Regions from separate parts of the Mesorhizobium robiniae genome, predicted to be linked through region 2. Evidence: predicted binding sites of a transcription regulator. Region 2 holds the regulator's gene; each other region holds the start of a gene.
The links. Region 2 encodes PhoB, which activates phosphate uptake and scavenging genes when phosphate is short. Its sites were predicted from a motif close to TGTCATNNANCTGTCAT; they were not measured.
Positions count from the first base shown of each region.

Region 1 (7,629 bases), on a different contig from region 2:
ACAGCGTCAGCCCGGCGCTGATCTCGCGCCATGCGATGGGTGACGGCATTGAGCGCCTGCGGCCGCGTCAGCGTGACGATGCCAGCCCGACCCAAATTTTCGAAGCGGATCTCGTCGCCGCCGCCAAAATCCATCGCCAGAGAATCCCTCCCCGCGCCGCCGGACTGAAGTGCTAAAGCGTGGCGCATGGGTGCGTCAATGCCAAGCTCAGTCGGTAGAGGGTCAGTTTGGATTCTGGAGTGGACAGAGCTCATCCTTTGCGTCCGGATCAAATGGGCGCAAATTGTCAGCGACAAATACAGCCGGCCGCTGTGCAGCAGTCAACTCAAAGGCGAACGCATGATCGTTGAACCCAGAGCGTCAGAACATGATTTGACGATGCCGCGAAATTTCGACCCGGACGATGTCCTCAGTCGCCCGCTGATGGCGAATTTGGCGACCGTTACCGCCGACGGCGCGCCGCGCAACGCGCCCGTATGGTTCATCTGGGAAAACGGTGCGATCTGGCTTCTCGGGTCGTCAGATGGGAGCGCGGTGAAGCATCTTGAAAGAGACCCGCGCTGCGCGGTCGAAATTGTCCACTTCGACAACGATGCCGGTATTCTGCTCCACCTCGGGCTGCGCGGCGCCGCCACCATCGAACCGATGTCGCCAGATCGCTTCAAACGGCTGCTTCGAAAATATCTTGGTCCAGAATCTGGCTGGAACCAGTGGTTCATCGACAACGTGGCCCAGATCGAACATCCGGATGGGCGCATGATCCGGCTTGCCCCGGCCAGCATTTTCACCAACAACGTCTCGTTCTTCAGAACGGGTCCCGAGCTTGCATGGCCGCCAAATCCGTAGCTGCCAGCGAGCCACGGACACGCTGGCACAATCGTCGCATTGGTCAGCGGCGGAAGCTCGTGGTAAAAGCCGCCCGATCCGGAGTTTTGGCGATGAACAAATTCACCCCAGCAAAGCCTGCCGGCGCGCGCAGCGTCGACGAGATCACCGGCAGCCGCCGTTTGCGTCGCATGCGCAAGGCCGACTGGTCGCGCCGCCTCGTCCAGGAAAACCGGCTCACGGTCGATGATCTGATCTGGCCGATCTTCGTCGTCGATGGGAAAAATATCCGCGAACCGATCGCCGCCATGCCCGGCGTCTTCCGCCTGTCGCTCGACCTTGCCGTCAAGGAGGCCGAGCGCGCCGCTAAGCTCGGCATTCCGGCGATCGCCACCTTCCCCAATGTCGAACTCGGCCTGCGCGACCAGACCGGCTCGCACATCCTCGATCCGGAAAACGTCATCAACCGCGCCACGCGCGCCATCAAGCACGCGGTGCCCGAGATCGGCATCATCACCGACGCAGCGCTTGATCCCTTCACCTCGCACGGCCACGACGGCATCTTGCGCGACGGCATCATCGTCAACGACCAGACCGTGGAGCAGGTCACGGCGGCTGCCGTCATCCAGGCCGCGGCCGGCGCCGATATCATTGCCCCCTCCGACATGATGGACGGCCGCATCGGCGCCATCCGCGATGCGCTCGACGCCAATGGTTTTCAGGATGTGGCGATCATGTCCTATGCGACGAAGTTCGCCTCCGCCTTCTACGGACCCTATCGCGAGGCGGTCGGCACCGCCGGCCTGCTCAAGGGCGACAAGAAGACCTACTATCTCGACCACGCCAATTCCGACGAGGCCGTGCGCGAGGCCGAGCAGGACCTCGCCGAGGGCGCCGACATGCTGATGGTCAAGCCCGGCCTGCCCTATCTCGACATCATCCGCAGGCTGAAGGACGAATTCCGGATGCCGACCTTCGCCTATCAGGTGTCGGGCGAATATTCGATGATCAAGGCGGCCGGCGCCAATGGCTGGATCGACGGCGACAAGGCGATGCTGGAATCGCTGTTGGCCTTCAAGCGCGCCGGCTGCGACGGCATCCTCACCTATTTCGCGCCCGAAGTGGCGGAAATGCTGAAGGGGTAGATACTCGCAATCATTTTGGGATTTTGATGCAATCCGCTAGAATGGACCCATGAGCAGGAATGAGGTCATCGAACGGTTGCAGAGAAACGCAGATGCCATCAAAGGCATGGGCGCGACTTCGCTTTATCTGTTCGGGTCGGCGGCGCGGGACGATGCACAGCCGGACAGCGATCTTGATCTGTTCATCGACTATGATCCGGCGCGGCGCTTCTCTCTGATCGATCTGGTCGGCATCAAGCAATTTCTGGAAGAGAAGATGTCAGCGGAAATCGACATCACCACACGCGACAGCCTTCACCCTATGTTGAAGGCCGAGATCGAACAATCGGCTGTGCGCGTGTTCTGATGGCAGTCCGCCGGATTTGAGCCGATCCTAGCCGAGATCATAGCGGCCTTGGATGGCATTGGCACTGCCACCGCCGGCAAGACTCTGGACGACTTTCGGGATGACTGGCTGCTTCGTCATGGCGTAGAGCGCGGCATCGAGATTATATCCGAAGCCACCCGGCACATCCCGGACGATTTGATCGCTCTTGCTCCAGAAATTCCCTGGAAGCAGGTTCGTGGAATAGGCGACATTTTGCGTCACGAATATCACAAGACTTCCGACGCTATCGTCTGGACCGTAGTGACAGACAGTCTGCCGTCGCTACGCCTAGCTGTCGAGCGCATCCTCGAAGCATCGCGGCGCAAGTAACCGCCGCTGCAACCGCCGTCTTGGCAGTGGTCCTGACGCGGCTGGCCCAAACCAGCCGCTCATCATTCGGCGGCGATTCAAAATACCACTTGCAAAATGCAATCGGTTTCGTTAGAGCGATACCGCTTGCATTTCACAACTGGTTATCGAGGAGGCTCTCATGTCCAGACTTCGTGTCAACGCTTTCACCCTGTCGATCGATGGCTTCGGCGCCGGTCCCGACCAGGACCTGAAAGAACCGCTGGGCGTCGGCGGGGAAGCCCTGCACAATTGGATGTTCGGCACCCGAACCTTCCGCAACATGTCTGGCGACGATCGCGGGACGACCGACACGGACGACCGGTTCGTGGCGCGCAGCTTCGAAAACGTCGGGGCGTGGATAATGGGCCGCAACATGTTCGGGCCGATCCGCGGCGAGTGGCCGGATGAAAGCTGGAAAGGCTGGTGGGGAGACAATCCGCCCTACCATGTGCCGGTCTTCGTGCTCACCCACCATCCGCGCGATCCTATCGTCATGGAGGGCGGCACGACCTTCCATTTCGTGACTGACGGTATCCACTCGGCGCTGGAAAAGGCGAAGGCAGCTGCCAATGGCAAGGATATCCGGCTCGGCGGTGGCGTCGCCACGGTCCGGCAATATCTCAGGGAAAAGCTCATCGACGACATGCATCTGGCGATCTCGCCGATGCTGCTCGGCTCCGGCGAGAACCTGTTTGCCGGCATCGACATGCTCAAGCTCGGCTACCGCTGCAGCGAGCAGGTCGCGACGCCGAATGCCACGCATTTCATTATTGAGCGCGCTTAGGAGGCGAAACCCTTGGTGCAGGTCCCTTTCTCCCCGTCACTATACGGGGAGAAATGCCCGGCAGGGCAATGAGGGGCGGCGCAAGCGATCGAAGGTTACGCTGCCGGACAATGCAACCGCGGGCAATATGATATCAGAATAAGTTTGATCCACGCAGTGATTTTGGCGGGTTCATTTGTTGAGGTTGGCGCCGCCCCTCATCCGCCTGCCGGCACCTTCTCCCCGTATAGTGACGGGGAGAAGGGATCCCTGCCTCAATACTTCTCCGGCACATACAGCTCGCGCGGCAGCACCTGGCGCTCGTATTCGGGATTGAACACGCGCTCCGGCAGTATGATCTCTTCGTGCGGCACCTCCTCATAAGGCATCTGCTTAAGGAGATGGTCGATGCAGTTCAACCGTGCACGCTTTTTATCGTTGCCCTCGACGATGAACCAAGGCGCTTCGGGAATGTTGGTGCGGGCGAAAGTCTCCTCCTTGGCCTTGGTGTACTGCTCCCAGCGCACGCGCGACTGCAGGTCCATCGGCGACAGCTTCCACTGCTTCATCGGATCATGGATGCGCATCTGGAAGCGCATCTGCTGCTCCTCGTCGGTGATGGAGAACCAATATTTGACCAGTGTGATGCCGGAACGGACAAGCATGCGCTCGAACTCCGGCACGTCGCGGAAGAACTCCTCGACCTGATCCGGCTCGGCAAATCCCATCACCCGCTCGACCCCGGAGCGGTTGTACCAGGAGCGGTCGAACAGCACGATCTCGCCGCCTGCCGGCAGATGCGGGACGTAGCGCTGGAAATACCATTGCGACTTCTCGCGTTCGGTCGGCGCCGGCAAGGCGACGACGCGGCAGATGCGCGGATTGAGCCGCTGGGTGATGCGCTTGATGACGCCGCCCTTGCCGGCCGAGTCGCGGCCCTCGAAAACCACCACCAGCTTCTTCTTGTGGTAAGCTACCCAGGACTGCAGCTTGATCAATTCGGACTGCAGCGTGATCAGGTCGCGAAAATACTGCTGGCGATCCATCGAGGGCGGATGCGCTTTCTTGTAGATCTTGGCGATTTCCAGCGACAGCGCCGGTTCCGACATTTCCAGCTCGTAGTCTTCGTCGAGCGTGTCGGCTAGCTCCGCCTCCAGCCAATCCCTGGCAGGAGAATTCTGTTTAGCTTCGGTCATTTGCGCTGCTCCGCGTGCGAGCCCATGTCGGCTTCTGGCCGGGCGCCTGCCTCCCGGTCAACCGAGCCGGAGACGGAACCCTGAGCCGACTTGATATAGACCCGCAATGACGGTTTTATTGCAGTCGGCCTGTGCGCCGGCCGGCCAAATCCGTGAGATGTGATCGACCCGCCCCCCACGGCATGGGCGACAAGCCTTGCAAGTTGTCCTACAAATACCAGCTCATTTCGGGCTATCTTCGAGCCAGCCCTTCTCAACGCAATTGCGAGGATCTGACATGGAATACCGCACTCTCGGCCATTCCGGGCTGAAGATTTCGACGCTGACCATGGGCACCATGACCTTTGGCGGCGCCGGCGCATTTTCGGCGGTCGGCAAGACCGATCTCGACGAGGCGCGCCGGATGATCGACCTCTGCATCGATTCGGGCATCAATCTCATCGACACCGCCAATGTCTACTCGAATGGGCTTTCGGAAGAGATCATCGGCGAAGCGCTCGGCGGCAAACGCAAGGGCGATGTGCTGATCGCCTCCAAGGCGCGCATGCGGATCGGCAACGGTCCTAACGACGAAGGACTGTCGCGCTACCATCTGATCCGCGAGTGCGAAAAAAGCCTGAAGCGCCTCAGGACCGATGTCATCGACATCTATTTCCTGCACGAATGGGACGGCACGACGCCGCTCGAGGAAACCATCGCCGCGCTCGACACGCTCGTTACTCAGGGCAAGATCCGCTATGTCGGCTGTTCCAACTATTCCGGCTGGCAAGTGATGAAGGCGCTGGGGATCAGCGATCGTCAGCACCAGCCGCGCTTCGTCACCCAGCAGATCCACTACACGCTGGAAGCGCGCGAAGCCGAATATGAACTGCTGCCGATCTCGGTCGACCAGGGGCTCGGCGTGCTGGTGTGGAGCCCGCTCGCCGGTGGATTGCTGTCGGGCAAATACCATCGCGACCAGGCCACCTCCCGCCAGCTCAGCGGCTGGAAGGAACCGCCGATCCGCGACGAGGACCGGCTGTGGCGGATCGTCGACGTGCTTGCCTATGTCGGCAAGAACCATGGCGTGTCGGCCGCGCAGGTGGCGCTTGCGTGGCTGCTCGGCCGGCCCGCGGTCAGCTCGCTGGTCATCGGCGGCCGGACCAAAGCCCAGTTCAAGGACAATATCGCCGCTGCAAGCCTGGCGCTTACCGACGACGACCGCAAACGGCTCGATGCGGTCAGCCGCCCGCCCGTTCTCTACCCCTACTGGCATCAGCAGTTCACCGCAAAAGACCGGTTCGGTCCGGCCGATCTGGTTCTCGACCGGGATGCCATCTGAAGGATCGGAACGATCTCGACACGCCCTAGTCCAGGTTTTCTGCATCTGCAGCAGCATTAGCTGACTGCCCTTCAAGCTCCGCAATGCTGCTGCAATCTTGGTGGTGAAAACACCGGGTGCGGATAAAGCGGTGAGGGTGATGAGAATCCTACTGATAGAGGACGAGAGGGAACTGGCGGACGCGCTGTCGGTGGCACTGAAAAAGCATGGCATCGTCACCGACCATACGATGCATCTCGCCGACGCAATCGAGTTGACGCGCCAGAACGATTACGATGCGATCCTCCTGGACCGGCGTTTGCCCGACGGCGAGGGATTAACCTTTATCCCGGCGTTGCGGCGGACAGGAACCGATACGCCGATCATCGTGCTGACGGCGCGCAACGAGCCATTGGAACGTGTCGAAGGTCTCGACGTCGGCGCCGACGATTATCTGGGCAAGCCGTTTCTCGTCGAAGAGCTGATGGCTCGTTTGCGGGCCGTTCTGCGGCGACCGGCAAGTCTGGCGGAACTTCATATCGCTGTGGGTCGAATGGTGATCGATCCCTTGCATTTGAGCGTGACCGTCGACGCTATCCCGCTCGATCTGCCTAGACGCGAACTTCTCGTTCTGGCCGCGCTGGCCAAGCGGAAGGAAAAAACTGTCCTGCGGTCGACGCTTGAGGCGGCAGTCTACAATTACGAAGAAGAGATCCAGTCGAACGCGCTCGATGCGCATATTTCCAGACTGCGCAAGCGACTGCTGGATGCCGGCGCCGGCGTCGCGGTCCACAACATCCGCGGCGTCGGATATCTCCTGAAGGAAGAATGATGCGCGTAGGCAACAGGCTGAATCCATCACTTTGGTGGAAGCTGAGCTGGCAGCTCAGTCTCGTCATTGTCGCCGTGGTTGCCGCAGTGATCGTCGGGCTTTGCATATGGGCCACTACCGTCATGTCGCCGAATGTTGCCATGGAGCGCAAAATCACCTCCCTGATGGCCGGAGCGGTTGCACGCGACCCGCAAGGAGCGTTTGAAATACGCGATACGCCGGAGCTGATCTCGCTTAGGCAGCAGAACAGCGAACTGTGGTATGTCGCGGCCACGTTAGACGGTGCTTCGGTATCCTACGGCGCCGTACCAGCTCCCTATGCCGAGCTCGCCCATCTGGCGTACCTGTTCCAGGACGCAGATATCAGGGGATCTGTCGGTACCAATGAGATCGCCTCGATCGATAATGTCGAGACCGTGGTGGGTGAGGTCCGGATTCTATTTGGCGGCTTCAATGACAAGGGCTGGCCCGTTCTCGCCCTTCTGGCCGACAGTTATCCGATCTATATCTCTTTGATCGCAATTGCCTTGCCTGCGATCTTCCTTGCCGTCCCCCGTATCGTCGGGCGGGGTTTAGCCGGTGTGAGCGATGTCGCTCGCAAAGCATCGGAAATCGAACCACGCCGGTACGGAGTACGCCTTCCAGTGGACGGAATCCCTGGGGAAGTTGCCCCATTGGTGACTGCGTTCAACGGAACACTCGACCGGCTCGAAAATGAGTTCCGAAAACGCCAGCGCTTCCTGATCGATGCAGCGCATGAGCTCAGAACACCTATCGCCATCATGCAGATACGGATCGACGGGATGCCCGAGGGTCAGGATCGTCTGCGATTGTTGGCTGACGTCGCGCG
Region 1 is NZ_JBEPMC010000011.1:853-8,481, forward strand. Features, by position in the region: partial or broken gene ABID19_RS25970 (enoyl-CoA hydratase/isomerase family protein) at 26-134, opposite strand; gene ABID19_RS25975 (pyridoxamine 5'-phosphate oxidase family protein) at 199-846, shown strand; gene hemB (porphobilinogen synthase) at 939-1,970, shown strand; gene ABID19_RS25985 (nucleotidyltransferase family protein) at 2,020-2,316, shown strand; gene ABID19_RS25990 (HepT-like ribonuclease domain-containing protein) at 2,365-2,667, shown strand; gene ABID19_RS25995 (dihydrofolate reductase family protein) at 2,828-3,472, shown strand; gene ppk2 (polyphosphate kinase 2) at 3,727-4,647, opposite strand; gene ABID19_RS26005 (aldo/keto reductase) at 4,925-5,968, shown strand; gene ABID19_RS26010 (response regulator transcription factor) at 6,108-6,779, shown strand; gene ABID19_RS26015 (sensor histidine kinase) at 6,779-7,629, shown strand, end outside.
Region 1: the regulator PhoB is predicted to act here: its motif matches at 4,754-4,770, upstream of ppk2 (polyphosphate kinase 2).

Region 2 (7,629 bases):
ATAGATTTCGATGTTGACCGGCAGCAACGGCGTCCGGCTGAGCGCTGTCTGGAACAGATCGCGGGCGCGGAAGGCTGCATAAAGAAAGCCTGATGTCGAGGATCTGGATGCATCGATGCCGTCCGGCGCGGTTTCGACGTTGAGTCGCACGAAAACCAGGAAACCGGTGAAGGTCTGCGCAGCACCTGTTTCCTGGCCTAACTGCACCCGCCCGCTGGCGTGCTGCTGGTCGTCGGCCATCGCCCTTTCGATCGCCTCGCGCCGCACCGGTTCGGTGAACATGTCATAGCCGATGCTGGATTGATTAGAAGGGTCCAGCGGCTCGAACATCACAATGGGCGTGCGCCATGGCAGCGTCGTCGTAGCCGGATAGATGGGATGGCTGGCGCCATAGTCTTGCAGGATGGCACGCTCGACCGCTGCCTCGTCGCCGGCTCTCGCCAACCGGAGAAAGCCGATGCCGCGCAGGCCGGCGAAATTGTCGTCAATATCGAGCGCGTCGAAGAACGCCTTGAATTCGCTTCGCGAAATGCCGCCATTGCGAGCGTTGAACAGCGCCTGGGTCGATCGCAGCAGCGACAGATGCAGGTCGATGCGGCTATCGATCCGGTTGAGCGCGTCGTCCGCCGTCGCTTCGAACTTGATGCGCGCAGCTTCCTGCGTCGCGAAATAAGCGAATCCCGCCATCGTCAGGCTGGCCAGCGCGACGGCAATGAAAGCGACGGTCGGAAAGAACTTCTTCAATTGCTGATGCGGCCCATGCGGTTCCCCATCTTTATGCGCATGTCGTTACGCCAACACAATGGCGAGGCCAAGCCATCATGGCGGCTGGCATACTACACGACTGGTGCTTAGCCGGCTTTATTTCCGGAGCTTAGGCGGCGATCTTGAGCGCCCCCCGGCCCCGGAATGGCACCGGGCGGGCACTTACCCAGGATGATCATGCCCAGCACCTCGTCCTGGGTCACATCGCTCGTCCGCGCCGTGCCAACCACCTGACCGTTCTTCATCACGCAGACACGGTCGGCAAGCTCGAAGACATCGTGGATGTCGTGGCTGATCAGGAAGATGCCGATGCCGTCGGCCTTGAGCTGCATGACCAGTTCGCCGACCTGTGCCGTTTCCTGCGGCCCCAATGCCGCAGTCGGCTCATCCATGATCAGGATGCGGGCGTTGAACAGGATTGCGCGCGCGATCGCCACCGACTGCCGCTGGCCTCCGGAAAGCTTGACCACCGGTTCCTTGAAGCGCTGGAAGCGGGGATTGAGCCTGCCCATCACCTTGCGCGCCTCGGCCTCCATGGCACCATCGTCGAGCGTGCCCCAGCCGGTCATCAGTTCGCGGCCGAGGAAAAGGTTGGCGGCGGCGTCGACATTGTCGGCGAGCGCCAGCGTCTGATAAATCGTCTCGATGCCGTATTTCTTGGCGTCGCGCGGGTTGGAGATCGAAGCCTCCTCACCATTGACGAAGATCTGGCCCGAATCGCGCTTATAGGCGCCGGACAGGATCTTGATCAGCGTCGACTTGCCGGCGCCGTTGTGGCCGAGCAGTGCCACCACCTCGCCCGGGAAGAGGTCGATCGACGCATCGTCGACGGCGCGAATGCCGCCGAAGGCAATCGAAATGTTGCGCATATCGATCAGTGGCGTGGGAGCAGTCGTGTCAGCCATAATCGCCTTTCCTTAAACGCGCTTGCGGTAGACGGTGTCGAGCCAGACCGCGATCACCAGGACGGCACCGACGACGACGCTCTGAAGCGGTGAATCGATGCCGAGCAGCACCATGCCGGACTGCAGCGACTGCATCAGAAGCGCGCCCAGCATGGCGCCGAGCACTGTGCCGGAGCCGCCGGCCAGCGATGTACCGCCGATGACGGCTGCGGCGATGACCAGCAACTCGTCCAGCGTACCCAGCGCATTGGTCGACGCATTGAGGCGGGCCGATGCAATCGCCGCGCTGATTGCGGCCAGCACGCCCATGATCATGAACACCTTCATCGTCACCCAGCGCGTGTTGATGCCGGCGAGCTCCGCCGCTTCCGGATTGCCGCCGATGGCAAAGACATAGCGGCCAAAACGCGTACGCTTGGTAATGAATGTCATGACGATGCCGACTGCGACCGCGATCAGCACCGGTATGGCGATGCCATGGGCGATGAACAGTCCGCCTTCGGGGACGGTGATGCCGCTCCGCTGGGCGTATTGGCGAACGATGCCGACCGGCCAGGGATAGGAATTGGCGATCCAGACGGCGCCGAGGATGGCGGCGCAGGCGACAACACCAAGCAAGCTCTCCGCCCAGACGGGGCGCAGCGGAAATTTGAACCGCTTGCGTTGCGACCGGCCGTTGAGCAGCATGAAGGCGACGGCCATACAGGCCAGAATGCCGACGATCCAGCTTGCGGTTGCGCCGATCGAGCCACGCGGCCCGCCCCCCATGAGCTGGAAGGTGGCGTCGAGCGGCGCGACGGTGCGCCCGCTGGTCATCAGCCACGCCATGCCGCGCCAGATCAGCAAGCCGCCCAGCGTCACAATGAAAGCCGGAACCTCGAGATAGGCGATGATGAAGCCCTGGAGCGCGCCGATCATAAGGCCGAGCACCACGCCGGCAGCCAGTGCGATGATCCATATCCAGGGATTTCCAACCTGAAATCCCAAGACGCGGATGAGGAATTCGGCCTGGGCGACGCCCATCACCATGCCGATCACGCCTTCGACGGAGCCGACCGAGAGATCGATGTTGCGCATCACGATGACAAGAACCATGCCGGTCGCCATGATCGCGACCGACGAGGTCTGCACCGATAAGTTCCAGAGGTTGCGCGGCGTGAGGAAAAGTCCGCCCGATAGGATGTGAATTCCAACCCAGATGACCAGCAGCGCGCCGACCATGCCGAGCATGCGTATATCGAGTTCGGTTGCCTTGAGGAACCGCCCGACTGCGCTGAGCTCGGATTCACGCGCCCGGTCTTCGGCCGTGTTGGCCACCGGTGAGTTGGATGCCGTGTCGGTCATGATGTCCTCCGACCGGGTTGCCGTCTGGCGCGGATGCCGGAACAGGATGCTATTTGCTTTCCACGGTCATTTAAAGCGGAAGTCATTTGAAGCGGAAAGCCTCTCGAAAAACGCCGCGGCCTGACAGCCGCGGCGTTCGTTTCCTTGCGAAGTTGTCCAGATCAGTTGCAGGCCGCAACGCTGCCCGCGGCGACGCCCGCACAGACTTCGTCCTTCTTGATCCAGCCGGCGTCGATGACGACGTTGAGATTGTCCTTGGTGATGGCAATTGGTGTCAGGAACAGCGACTTGACGGCATTGCCGCCCGGCGTGGTGAAGTCCTTGACGCCCGCAATGTCGGTCATCTGCTTGCCGTCTGCCAACTGCGAGGCGATCTCGGCAGCGTTCTTGCCGAGCTCGCGCGCGTCCTTCCACACCGATACGGTCTGTGTGCCGAGCGCGATGCGGTTCAGCGCCGCATGATCGCCGTCCTGACCCGATACCGGGACGGATCCGGCCAGGCCTTGGGCCGTCAGTGCCGCGACGACGCCGCCGGCGGTGCCGTCATTGGCGGCAACCACCGCGTCGACCTTGTTGTCGTTGGCGGTCAGAAACTGTTCCATGTTCTTCTGGGCATTGGCGGGAAGCCAGCCGTCCGTGTAGGCCTCGCCGACATTTTTGATCTTGCCGCTGTCGATGGCATCCTTGAGCACTTCCATGGAGCCGGCGAACAGGAAATCGGCATTCGGATCAGCGCCGGAGCCCTTGATGAAGACGTAGTTGCCCTCCGGTTTCACCTTGAACACTTCGCGGGCCTGCATGCGGCCGACTTCCTGGTTGTCGAAAGTCAGGTAGAACACGTCCTTGTTCTCGATCAGCCGGTCATAGCCGACGACCGGAATGCCTTCGTCCAGCGCCTTCTGCACCGCCGGCCCGATGGCCGAGGCATCCTGCGCCAGGATGATCAGCGCATTGGCGCCCTGCGAGATCAGGCTTTCGACATCGGTCAGCTGCTTGCCGGGATTGGACTGCGCATCGGCGGAAATATACTTGTCGCCGGCGGCCTCGATCGCCGCCTTCATGGCGGCTTCGTCGGTCTTCCAACGCTCTTCCTGGAAATTCGACCACGAAACGCCAATGACCTTGTCCTTGGCCTGTGCGACCGATGCGAGCGTCAGCGACATGGCGACCCCCGCCAGAATGGCGGCTGTGAATCTTTTCATGATATTCCTCCCTGCACCGCGTGCGGCGCGACCAGACTGACCCGAGGGCCGGCATAAAGGCTCCTATTTTTTCGAGCCTCGAAAAAACACTGATCCAACGCCGAAGCGCTGTCAACATCAATTCTGATGGATTTTGATGGCTTTCCGGCTTTTTTTCGAGCCTCGGAATAAACCGTGACAGCGGCTTCTGCTTCTGCCACTATTTGTCCGACATTATCGACGGCTTCCGATTTATGAGTCGCCGCGGTGACAGGGAGGAAGCAGCAGAATGTCGGTTGGAATCCGTCATGACGATTTGCGCCGCCGCAACCGGGCGATGGTGATTTCGGCCGTACGCCGGGCCGGCCAACCATCGCGGACCGAGATCGCGGCAACCACCGGCCTCAGCCATTCGACCATATCGGCGATCTGTTCAGACCTGATCCAGGAAAGCATCCTGACCGAGAGCAGAGCGAGCGAGGCCGTTTCGCTGAAACGCGGCCGGCCGCAGGTCGGCCTCGGCCTCAATCCGGAAGCGGCAGCGGTGTTGGCCGTCGTGTTGTCGCTGAATTTCCTGTCGGTCGCCGTCATCGATTATGCCGGACAAGTGGTCGCCGAGGAACAGCGCCGGCTGGACACGCTGACCATGTCGCGCGACGAGCTGATCGGCGAATGTGTCGCCATCGTCCGGCGACGGCTCGAAGATCCCGACCTCGACGTCCAAAGCGTCGCCCGCATCGCACTGGCGATCCAGGGCATTACCGATTCGCATGCGCGCGCCATGTTGTGGTCGCCGATCACGCCGCAAACGAACATCGCTTTCGCCGACATTCTTGAACGCGAATTCGGCATCCCGGCCATCATGGAGAACGACTGCAACATGATGGCCGTGGCGCTGCGCTGGCGCGACCCGGATCGCTACCGCAACGATTTCATCGCCATCCTGCTCTCACACGGCATCGGTATGGGGCTGGTGCTGAAGGGCGAACTGTTCACCGGCACCCATTCTTCAGGCGGCGAATTCGGGCACATGATCCATCGGCCGGGCGGCGCGCTTTGCCGGTGCGGACGGCGCGGCTGCGTCGAAGCCTATGCCGGTAACTACGCCATCTGGCGCAATGCAAGGCAACTGAGCGAGAATGCCGAACCGGTCGCCGATGTCAGCGATGCCGACATGCGGGCACTGGCGGCCCGGGCGCGCGAGACGGACGGACCGGAGCGCGAAGCCTACCGTAAGGCCGGCGAAGCGCTCGGCTTCGGGCTAGGCAGCCTGTTTGCGCTGATCGATCCGGCGCCGGTCGCCATGGTCGGCGTCAGTGCTGCCGCCTTCGACCTGATCGAGCCGGCCCTGCGCGAGGCCATCGCCCAGACCGCCGGCGGCCAGCATTCGGGTTCCATTTCCTTCGACACCGAGCCGAACGAATTGCCGCTGATCCGCGAAGGCTGCGCCATGCAGGCGCTGAATTTCGTCGACCAGGAGATTTTCGCGCCGGGCGCGCAAGGAAAGTCCGGCACGATCAGGAAGGACGTAGCCTGAGTTCGAAAGGCAAGGAAAAAAGGCGGATTGCGGCTTGGGATGTGTCGAGTTTCAGGTCAGGCCGCGCCGGAGTCGAAGACGGGCGCGAAACAACCAAACCGGTGGCTTCCGAGAACCAGAACGGAGCGTAACGTTTAAGTACGTGCCGGAAGCGCAGGAAATCGCCATTCGCGGGCCGGCATCACCTGGAGTATCAGCCTAGTCTTCCCTGATCGCATAGCCCGCGCCGCGGATGGTGCGGATGACATCGGGCATGCGACCATTGTTGACCGCCTTGCGCAACCGCCCGACATGGACGTCCACCGTGCGCTCGTCGATGTAGATCGTCTCGCCCCAAACATTGTCGAGCAATTGGCTGCGCGAGAAGACCCGACCGGGGTGCCGCATCATGAATTCGAGCAGCCGGAATTCGGTCGGCCCGAGCCGGATCTCGCTCTTCTTGCGGTAGACCCTGTGCGATTCGCGATCGAGCATGATGTCGCCGACCTTCAGCACGCTGGACAGCACTTCCGGCTTGGCGCGGCGCAGCAGCGCCTTGACCCGGGCCATGAATTCCGGTGTCGAGAACGGCTTGACCAGATAGTCGTCGGCCCCGGTCGAGAGCCCGCGCACCCGGTCGCTCTCCTCGCCGCGCGCGGTCAGCATGATGATCGGCAACCGCTCGGTTTCGGGACGCACCCGAAGACGCCGGCAAAGCTCGATGCCGGAAACCGCCGGCACCATCCAGTCGAGCACCAGAAGATCGGGTACGTTTTCCTGCAGCCGGATTTCGGCCTCGTCGCCGCGTGTCACCACCTCGACCTGATAGCCTTCGGATTCCAGATTGTAGCGGAGGAGGACGCCCAGCGGCTCTTCATCCTCCACCACCATGATGCGCGGCGCGATCATCGATCGGTCACCCCCGTCATGTCGCCGGCGCCGTCGTCGTTTCGTCGAGCTTCGGGCGATCCGCCGGCAACTGCTGCCCGGTCACGACATAGTAGGCGTTTTCGGCGATGTTGGTTACATGATCGCCAATACGCTCGAGATTCTTGGCGCAGAACAGAAGATGCGTGCAGGCGGTGATGTTGCGAGGATCCTCCATCATGTAGGTCAGGAGCTCGCGAAAAACCGCCGTGTATTTGACATCGACCTTCTCGTCGGCTGCGCGCAGTTCCTTCAACGCGTTGGCGTTTCGCGACACGTAGTGCTCGACCACGCCGCGGAGCTGTTCGAGAACGAGATCCGCCATTGCGTCGATACCGTGCGAGAGATTACGCGGCGTGGCGCTCTGTCCGACTGCGCTGACCCGCTTGGCTATGTTCTTGGCCAGGTCGCCGATGCGCTCCAGATCGCCGGCCATGCGGATTGCGCCAACCACGGCGCGCAGGTCTTGTGCCATCGGCTGCCGCTTGGCGATCAGTGTGATCGCGCTGTCGTCGAGTTCGCGCTGCCGGGCATCCATGATGGCATCGTCCGAAACGACGCGCTGCGCCATCGCATTGTCTGACGCGAGCAATGCGCGGATCGACGCAGCTACCATCGCGGCGGCAAGCTCGTCCATGTCACGGATCAGCCTGTCGATGTGTTCCAATTCCTCGTCGAAGGAGGCGACGGTATGTTCACCCATGATGCTGTCCTCGTGTTCGAATTCGCCGCCGGACCGCTCAGCCGAACCGGCCGGTGATGTAGTCCTGGGTGCGCTTGTCGTCGGGGTTGGTGAACATCTTGTCGGTCGCGCCCTCCTCGACCAGATAGCCGAGATGGAACATCGCCGTTCGCTGCGACACGCGCGCTGCCTGCTGCATCGAATGGGTAACGATGACGATCGTGTAGTTCTGACGCAGCTCGTCGATCAGCTCCTCGACGCGGGCGGTGGCGATCGGATCGAGCGCTGAGCAGGGCTCGTCCATCAGGA
Region 2 is NZ_JBEPMC010000007.1:298,685-306,313, reverse strand. Features, by position in the region: gene ABID19_RS21090 (CHASE domain-containing protein) at 1-744, opposite strand, end outside; partial or broken gene ABID19_RS21085 (ATP-binding cassette domain-containing protein) at 875-1,670, opposite strand; gene ABID19_RS21080 (sugar ABC transporter permease) at 1,683-3,014, opposite strand; gene xylF (D-xylose ABC transporter substrate-binding protein) at 3,176-4,216, opposite strand; gene ABID19_RS21070 (ROK family protein) at 4,485-5,732, shown strand; gene phoB (phosphate regulon transcriptional regulator PhoB) at 5,931-6,620, opposite strand; gene phoU (phosphate signaling complex protein PhoU) at 6,637-7,341, opposite strand; gene pstB (phosphate ABC transporter ATP-binding protein PstB) at 7,379-7,629, opposite strand, start outside.

Region 3 (7,629 bases), on a different contig from region 2:
GACGCCGCGCTCGATGGCAAGGCCGACGAGCGCCGCGACGAGGAAGGCGAGCGGCAGTGCGATGGCCAGCGACCAGTCGAACAGGCCGGGAAAGGAATTGCGGATCACTTCCTGCACGACAAAGGTGGTGTAGGCGCCGAGCATGACCATCTCGCCATGCGCCATGTTGATGACGCCCATGACGCCGAAGGTGATGGCGAGGCCGATCGCCGCGAGCAGCAGCACCGACCCCAGCGAAATGCCGTACCAGATGTTCTGGCCAGCATCCCACAGCGCCAGCGTCGAATTTATGTTACCGATCGCCGCCGTCGCCGCGTCCTTGACCGTGCCCTCGGAATTGGCCTCGACGGAGGTGAGCAGGGACACCGCGTTGCGGTCGCCGCGCGCGCCGATCAGGGCGATGGCCGCCAGTTTGTCGGCCTCCGGCCTGTCCGATACCAGAACGGATGCGGCGCGGGCCTGTTCGAGCAACGCTTTGACGCTTGCCACGGTTTCGCTGGCGATCGCGGCATCGAGGGGCTCGATGTTTGTGGCATCGGGCGTCTTGAACATTGTGTCGGCGGCAGCGATGCGCGCAGCCGGGTCCTTCGCGCCGAGCGTCAGTGTGCCCAGAGCATCGCGGACGGCGCGGCGCAGCGTGTTGTTGACCTTGATCTTGGTGATCTCGCCCTTGGCCGCATCGCCGGATTTTTCACCGCTCAGCGGATCGAGCAACTCAACGCTACCGCCACCTTCCTTGCCGATGAAAACCAGGGAATCGGCCTTGCGGACGTAGAGATTGCCCTCCGCAAGCGCGCCAAGCGGGCGTTCGACGGCAGTATCGCCGGTGGCCGCGAGCTCGTCCACGACGGCTTCGATCGCCGAAAAATTCGAGGCGGAGGCAAATTTGGCGATGATGGCGCGCAGATCCGCTTCGGCAGCGTTCGACGGCAACAGCATCCCCAGGAGGAGCAGCAGCGTCAGCCCAATCGCGCGGATGAAGATCATCGGTTTCTGGCGACTCTCGAAGGGTTGAATTTGGCGTCCGGGCGGGCTGGAGGAGAGGAGCTCGCCCGGACGCATCGCGGTCTAGGTCGTGGAGAAATCCACGACCGTCAGACCCGGGAGGATCAGTTGGTTCCCTTGCCGCCGCACTTGCCGGTGGCGACATTGAAGTTGCCACAGGACAATGGCGCACGCCAATCGGAGATCAGGTCCTTCGAATCGGGCAAGAAGTCGGACCACTCGTCACCCATCACCAGGCCGGGCGTCTGCGAGACGGTCTCGAATTGGCCGTCGGCCTGGATTTCGCCGATCAGCACCGGCTTGGTGATGTGATGGTTCGGCATCATGGTCGAATAGCCGCCGGTCAGGTTCGGCACTGAGACGCCGATCACGGCATCGATGACCTTGTCAGGATCTGTGGTGCCGGCCTTCTCGACCGCCTTCACCCACATGTTGAAGCCGACATAGTGGGCTTCCATCGGGTCGTTGGTGGTGCGCTTGTCGTTCTTGATGAACTTGTGCCAGTCGGCGATGAACTTCGCATTCTCGGGCGTGTCGATGCTCTGGAAGTAATTCCAGGCAGCGAGATGGCCGACCAGCGGCGCGGTGTCGAGACCGGCAAGCTCTTCCTCGCCGACCGAGAAGGCCATGACCGGGATGTCCTCGGCCTTGATGCCCTGATTACCGAGCTCCTTGTAGAACGGCACGTTGGCATCGCCGTTGACGGTCGAGACGACGGCGGTTTTCTTGCCGGCCGAGCCGAACTTCTTGATCGCCGACACCTCGGTCTGCCAATCGGAGAAGCCGAACGGCGTGTAGTTGACCATGATGTCTTCGGCGGCGACGCCCTTGGCCTTCAGATAGGCCTCGAGAATCTTGTTGGTGGTGCGCGGATAGACGTAGTCGGTGCCTTCAAGCACCCAGCGTTTCACCGAGCCGCCGTCCTCGCTCATCAGATAGTCGACCGCGGGAATGGCCTGCTGGTTCGGCGCCGCTCCGGTGTAGAACACGTTGCGCTCGCTCTCCTCGCCCTCATACTGGACGGGGTAGAACAGGATGTTGTCGAGCTCGCTGAACACCGGCAGCACCGACTTGCGCGACACGGAAGTCCAGCAGCCGAACACCGCCGCGACCTTGTCCTTGGAAATCAGCTCGCGTGCCTTTTCGGCGAACAGCGGCCAGTTGGAAGCCGGGTCGACGACGACCGCTTCGAGTTTCTTGCCGAGCAGACCGCCCTTTGCATTCTGCTCTTCGATGAGCATCAGCATGGCGTCCTTCAACGTCGTCTCCGAAATCGCCATGGTCCCCGACAGCGAATGGAGAATGCCCACCTTGATGGTATCGTCGGCCGCCTTGGCCGGGACGCTCGTCAGCAGGCCGGCCGTGACCACGCCTGCCGAAACCATTCTTGTTATTGTCGAGAAACTGCCCCTCATATTCCACACTCCCAAGCTGGTTGATCGCATCGCAACAGACCATGCAACGGCTGTGCCAACCGCGGGAGCAAAATTGAACGCGCTGAGATTTCCTAGGTCTATCAGCTGGTTAGTATATTAGCGGCCAGATGTGGGCGCTGTCATCCGTGTTCCGCTTGAGAAAAAACCGCAAACCACCGCCTAATTTTTGCCCAAGTGCCAATTAGTGCGTAAATTTTGAGCAATCCTATATTACGAGCGATGACCCGTTGCAGCTTTGCGGGAAAATAGGGCAAATTCGATCTTCAAAAGAGCGACGTCATGCCCTCCAGGATCTCTCGTATTTTCATCACCATGCTTCTGGTTGCGGCCACCGGCAGCGCACGCGCCGACTTCACCGACGGCAAACTGCCCGACGGGGCCTATCACTGCGAAGTCTATCTGCTGGGCATGTTCCTCAGTCTCGGCGAGATCACCATCAAGGGAAATGTCTATAGCGGCCCGGTGACCTTCGGAGCCGCCCGGCAGGGCTACAATTATCAGATGAATGCAAATGGCGAGATCACCTGGCTGGGCCCGTTGGGCGGCTACACGACCGGCGGCAACTCGATCTCGCTCACGCAAGCCACTCTGGACGGTCAAACCAGCCCGTCCTTCGACATCATCATGAAGCAACCTGACGGCGCCTTCACCGCCTCAACCTGCACAAAACGTTGAGCGACGGCTCAGGGCCGCCGACCTCTTACCAAGAAGTATTTTTCCTCTCATGTCATCCGGATGTTGCCGAAGCAGCATAGGCAGCGCTGCGCCGTCACCATCCACCCAGAGAGGCAGACATCATGGCCAACTCCCCGTCATCACCCTCCCCTGTCATTCGCGACGTCATCGCCGACCGCGTCTCACGCCGCGGTCTGCTGAAAGGCGGCCTTGCATCCGGCGCGCTGATTGCCGGCGGCAGCTTCGTCGGCTCACTGTTTGCCGGCGAAACACATGCCGCTGCTGCGCTCTCGACGCTGGGCTTTCCCGAGCTGAAGCGCGTCTACGACAAGACCCATGCCGCCGCCGAAGGGTACGAGACCACGATCGTGGCACGCTGGGGCGACGCGCTCGCAACCGGCCTGCCGGATTTCGATGGCAACAAGGTCGCCGCCGACGAGCAGGAGAAGCGCTTCGGCTACAATTGCGACTACATCGCCTTCATGCCGCTGCCGAAAGGCTCGGTCAATTCCGACCACGGCCTGCTCTGCGTCAACAACGAGTACATCTCTCCCAATGTGATGTTTCCCGGCATGACCGAGGACGATGCCGGCAAGACGATGACCAGGGAACAGGTCGACCTCGGCATGGCCGCGATGGGCCATTCGGTCGTCGAGATTGTCCTGAAAGATGGCAAGTGGGCGACCGTCGAGGACAGCCCGCTCAACCGCCGCATCACGGCCAACACCGAAATGACCGTATCCGGTCCCGCCGCCGGCCATGCGCTGATGAAAACCTCGGCGGATGCAACCGGCACCAAGGTTCTCGGCACCAGCTACAATTGCGGCGGAGGCGTCACCCCATGGGGCACGGTGCTCACCTGCGAGGAAGGCGTTTCCGACATTTTCGGTGGCGATCCGAAAAAGGCACCCATTGCCGACATCCTCGATCGCTACGCTTTCGACGGCTCCGACTTCTATGGCCGCGCCCGTTTCCATGACCGGTTCAACCTCGACAAGGAGCCGAACGAGGCGAACCGTTTCGATTGGGTGGTCGAGATCGATCCCTATGATCCGACTTCGAAGCCGGTGAAGCGCACTGCACTCGGCCGCATGTCGCACGAAGCCTCCACTGTCGTCGTCAACAAGGATGGCCGCGTTGCCGTCTACATGGGCGACGACGACTATTTCGAATACATGTACCGCTTCGTCTCGAACAAGGCCTACGATCCGGCGAACCCGGCCTCCGGCAAGGACCTTCTCGATGACGGCGTGCTGTCGGTGGCGCGTTTCGATGCCGACGGCACCATGACCTGGCTGCCGCTGGTTCACGGCCAGGGCAAGCTCACCACCGAAAACGGCTTTGCCGATCAGGCCGAGGTGCTGCTGAAGACACGGCTGGCTGCCGATGCACTGGGTGCCACGCCGATGGACCGGCCAGAGGACATCGAGACCAGCCCGGTGACCGGCCGCGTCTATGCGGTGATGACCAAGAACAAGAAACGCGACCAGTCGAAGGTCAATCCGGCCAACACGCGGCCCGAAAACCTCTGGGGCCATATCGTCGAGTTGATCCCGCCCGGCGGCCGTGGCGCCGAGGCCGACCATACCGCCGAAAAATACGAATGGGACCTGTTCGTGCTCTGTGGCAATCCCAAGGACGCGGCAGTCGGCGCGACCTTCCATGCGGACACGTCGGAGGATGGCTGGTTCGTCTGCCCCGACAACATCACCTTCGATCCGGCCGGGCGGCTCTGGGTCGGAACCGATGGCGCCAACGACTTCGACCTGCCGGATGGCGTCTACGGCATAGACACCGAAGGTCCGGCACGCGGCCTGCCAAAGCTGCTTTTCACCTGCCCGCAGGGCGCCGAGGCTAGTGGCCCCTGCTTCACGCCGGATGGCACGACGCTGTTCCTATCGGTCCAGCACCCGGCCGAGGACGCCGAGACACTCGACAAGGCCGCGACGCTGTGGCCCGACTTCAAGGACGGCCAACCGCCGCGGCCCGCCGTGGTCGCCATCCGCCGCAAGGATGGCAAGCCGGTCGGCGCGTAGCTCTGGCGCCGACAAAAAGAGGCGCGGAACCTTGCGAGGCTCCGCGCCAGCAAGCAGCCGGGAGGGCTACGGCTAGATGCTCTTCGCCGACATCTGTTCGGCGATATAATCGGCCTGACGGATCGCCAGCGACACGATCGTCAATGTCGGATTTTCGGCACCGCCGGTGGTGAACTGGCTGCCGTCCGACACGAACAGGTTCTTGATGTCGTGCGCCTGGCCATGCTTGTTCACGACGCCGTCGGCCGCCTTTTCGCTCATCCGGTTGGTGCCGAGATTGTGAGTCGAAGGATAGGGCGGCGTCGGGAAGGTCCGCGTCGCGCCCACCGCCGCGTAAAGGGCCGAGCCCTGCTTGTAAGCGTGGTTGCGCATCGCCGTGTCGTTGGCGTGGTCGTCGAAATGGACATCCGCCACCGGCATGCCGTGCTCGTCCTTGATATCGGCATGCAGGGTGATGCGGTTTTCCTCGCGCGGCATGTCTTCGCCAACGATCCACATGCCTGCCATATGGTCGTAGTGATCGAGCGCCGTGGTGAAGGAACGTCCCCACCCGCCGGGATTGAGGAAGGCGGCCATGAATGGCAGGCCGAGCGACAGCGTCTCCAGCTCATAGCCGCCGACAAAGCCGCGCGAAGGATCGTTGCGTGCCTCGTCGCGGATGATCCCGGCCATGGTGGTGCCGCGATACATATACACCGGCTTGTCGAAGATGCCGTAGACCGAGCCCGTGGTGTGGCGCATGTAGTTCTTGCCGACCTGTCCCGACGAATTGGCAAGGCCGTCGGGAAACTGGCTCGATGCCGAGTTGAGCAGCAGCCGCGGGCTCTCGATCGAGTTTCCGGCGACGGCGACGATGCGGGCCTTCTGTTCCTGAAGCTTGCCGTCCTTGTCGGCATAGACGACGCCGGTCACCTTGCCTGACGCATCGTGGTTGATCTTGATCGCCATGGCATTTGGCCTGACCTCGAGATGGCCGGTCGCCTCGCCCTTTGGGATTTCGGTATACAGCGTCGACCATTTGGCGCCCCATTTGCAGCCCTGGAAGCAGAAGCCGGTCTGCTGACAGGCATTGCGGTCGTCGCGCGGCTCGGAATTGATCGCCATCCGACCGGTGTGGCACTCCTTGTAGCCGAGCTTGTCGGCGCCGGCCTTCATCACCTTGAAGTTGTTGTTGCCGGGAAGGCCTGGGATGTTGTTGGTGAGCGTCACACCGAGCTTGTCTTCAGCCTTCGCGTAGTAGGGCTCCAGGTCGGTCAGCGTGATCGGCCAGTCGAGCAGGTTGGCGCCTTCCAGCTTTCCGTAGGTCGAAAGCGTTTTGAATTCGTGCTCCTGGAGGCGCAGCGAGGCGCCTGCCCAGTGCGTCGTCGAACCGCCGACAGACTTGACGATCCACGCCGGCAGGTTGGGGAAATCCTTCGCCACCCGCCAGTCGCCCGAGGTCGTGCGCTTGTCCGTCCAGGCGAGTTGGGCGAACGAATCCCACTCATCGTTGATGAAATCCTCGTATTCGTGGCGGGCGCCCGCCTCCAGGATGACGACATCGATGCCCTTCTGGGCGAGTTCGTTGCCAAGCGTGCCGCCGCCGGCGCCCGAGCCGATGATGACGACCACGCCATCGTTCTTGAGATCAAATGGTGCTGCCATGGTATCCTCCCATGATGTCTGTTGTATGCGGTCGGGACGACGGGCTCAGAGCCACTCGATGTCGTCGAAACCGCGCGCCATGTAGCCGCCCTTGGAGTAGGACTCGCCCTCGTAGCCGAAGATCGGCCAGACCTCCTTCTGGTTGTAGAGTCCAACGACAAGTCCGCCGCGGACCGCCTGGAAGAACGGCGTGTCCTCGATCTCCTTCAGCACCGCGACGCGCTGCTCCTCCCAGCCGAGGCCGGTGTAACCGTCCTTGCCCGACTTCAAGTCGAGATCGGCGATGCCCTTTTCGATGAGATCCTTGTGGGCTGGGTCTTTACCGGCCTGCCCGTCATGAGCCTTGACGGCGATTGCGTAATATTTGTCAGGCACTTGGTCGTGCGGGTAGATGTCGCGCGCCATCTGGATCAGGGTCGCCATGGTTTCAGGCTTGAGCGCCGAGGTTTCGAGACCCCAGGCATGTTGCGGGCTGATGACGGCGCTGCCCGAAATGACCAGCAACGCGCCGACACCGCCGCGTTTCAGAAGTTCGCGGCGCGACAGCCCGGGCTTGCTTTCGTAAATCGTGACCATTTCTTCCTCCCTTGCTTGCTATTTGCACCGTAAAGGTGCCGTGGCTGGCACCGCGCTGGCCGGCGCGACCTGATGTCTCCTATTTGAACCGGCCCTGACGCTGCAGGACCTCGATCTTGTAGCCGTCGGGATCCTCGATGAAGAAGAAGCGCGCGAGCAGCGCTCCGTCGCGATTGAACTCGACGATCTTCTTCGGGTTCAGATCAAGCGCGCCAAGCCGGTCGTGTTCGCCGTCCAGATCGACGACCGAAACCGCG
Region 3 is NZ_JBEPMC010000009.1:75,272-82,900, forward strand. Features, by position in the region: gene urtB (urea ABC transporter permease subunit UrtB) at 1-987, opposite strand, end outside; gene urtA (urea ABC transporter substrate-binding protein) at 1,110-2,390, opposite strand; gene ABID19_RS23580 (hypothetical protein) at 2,721-3,116, shown strand; gene ABID19_RS23585 (PhoX family protein) at 3,239-5,152, shown strand; gene ABID19_RS23590 (GMC family oxidoreductase) at 5,225-6,796, opposite strand; gene ABID19_RS23595 (gluconate 2-dehydrogenase subunit 3 family protein) at 6,842-7,372, opposite strand; gene ABID19_RS23600 (VOC family protein) at 7,452-7,629, opposite strand, start outside.
Region 3: the regulator PhoB is predicted to act here: its motif matches at 3,167-3,183, upstream of ABID19_RS23585 (PhoX family protein).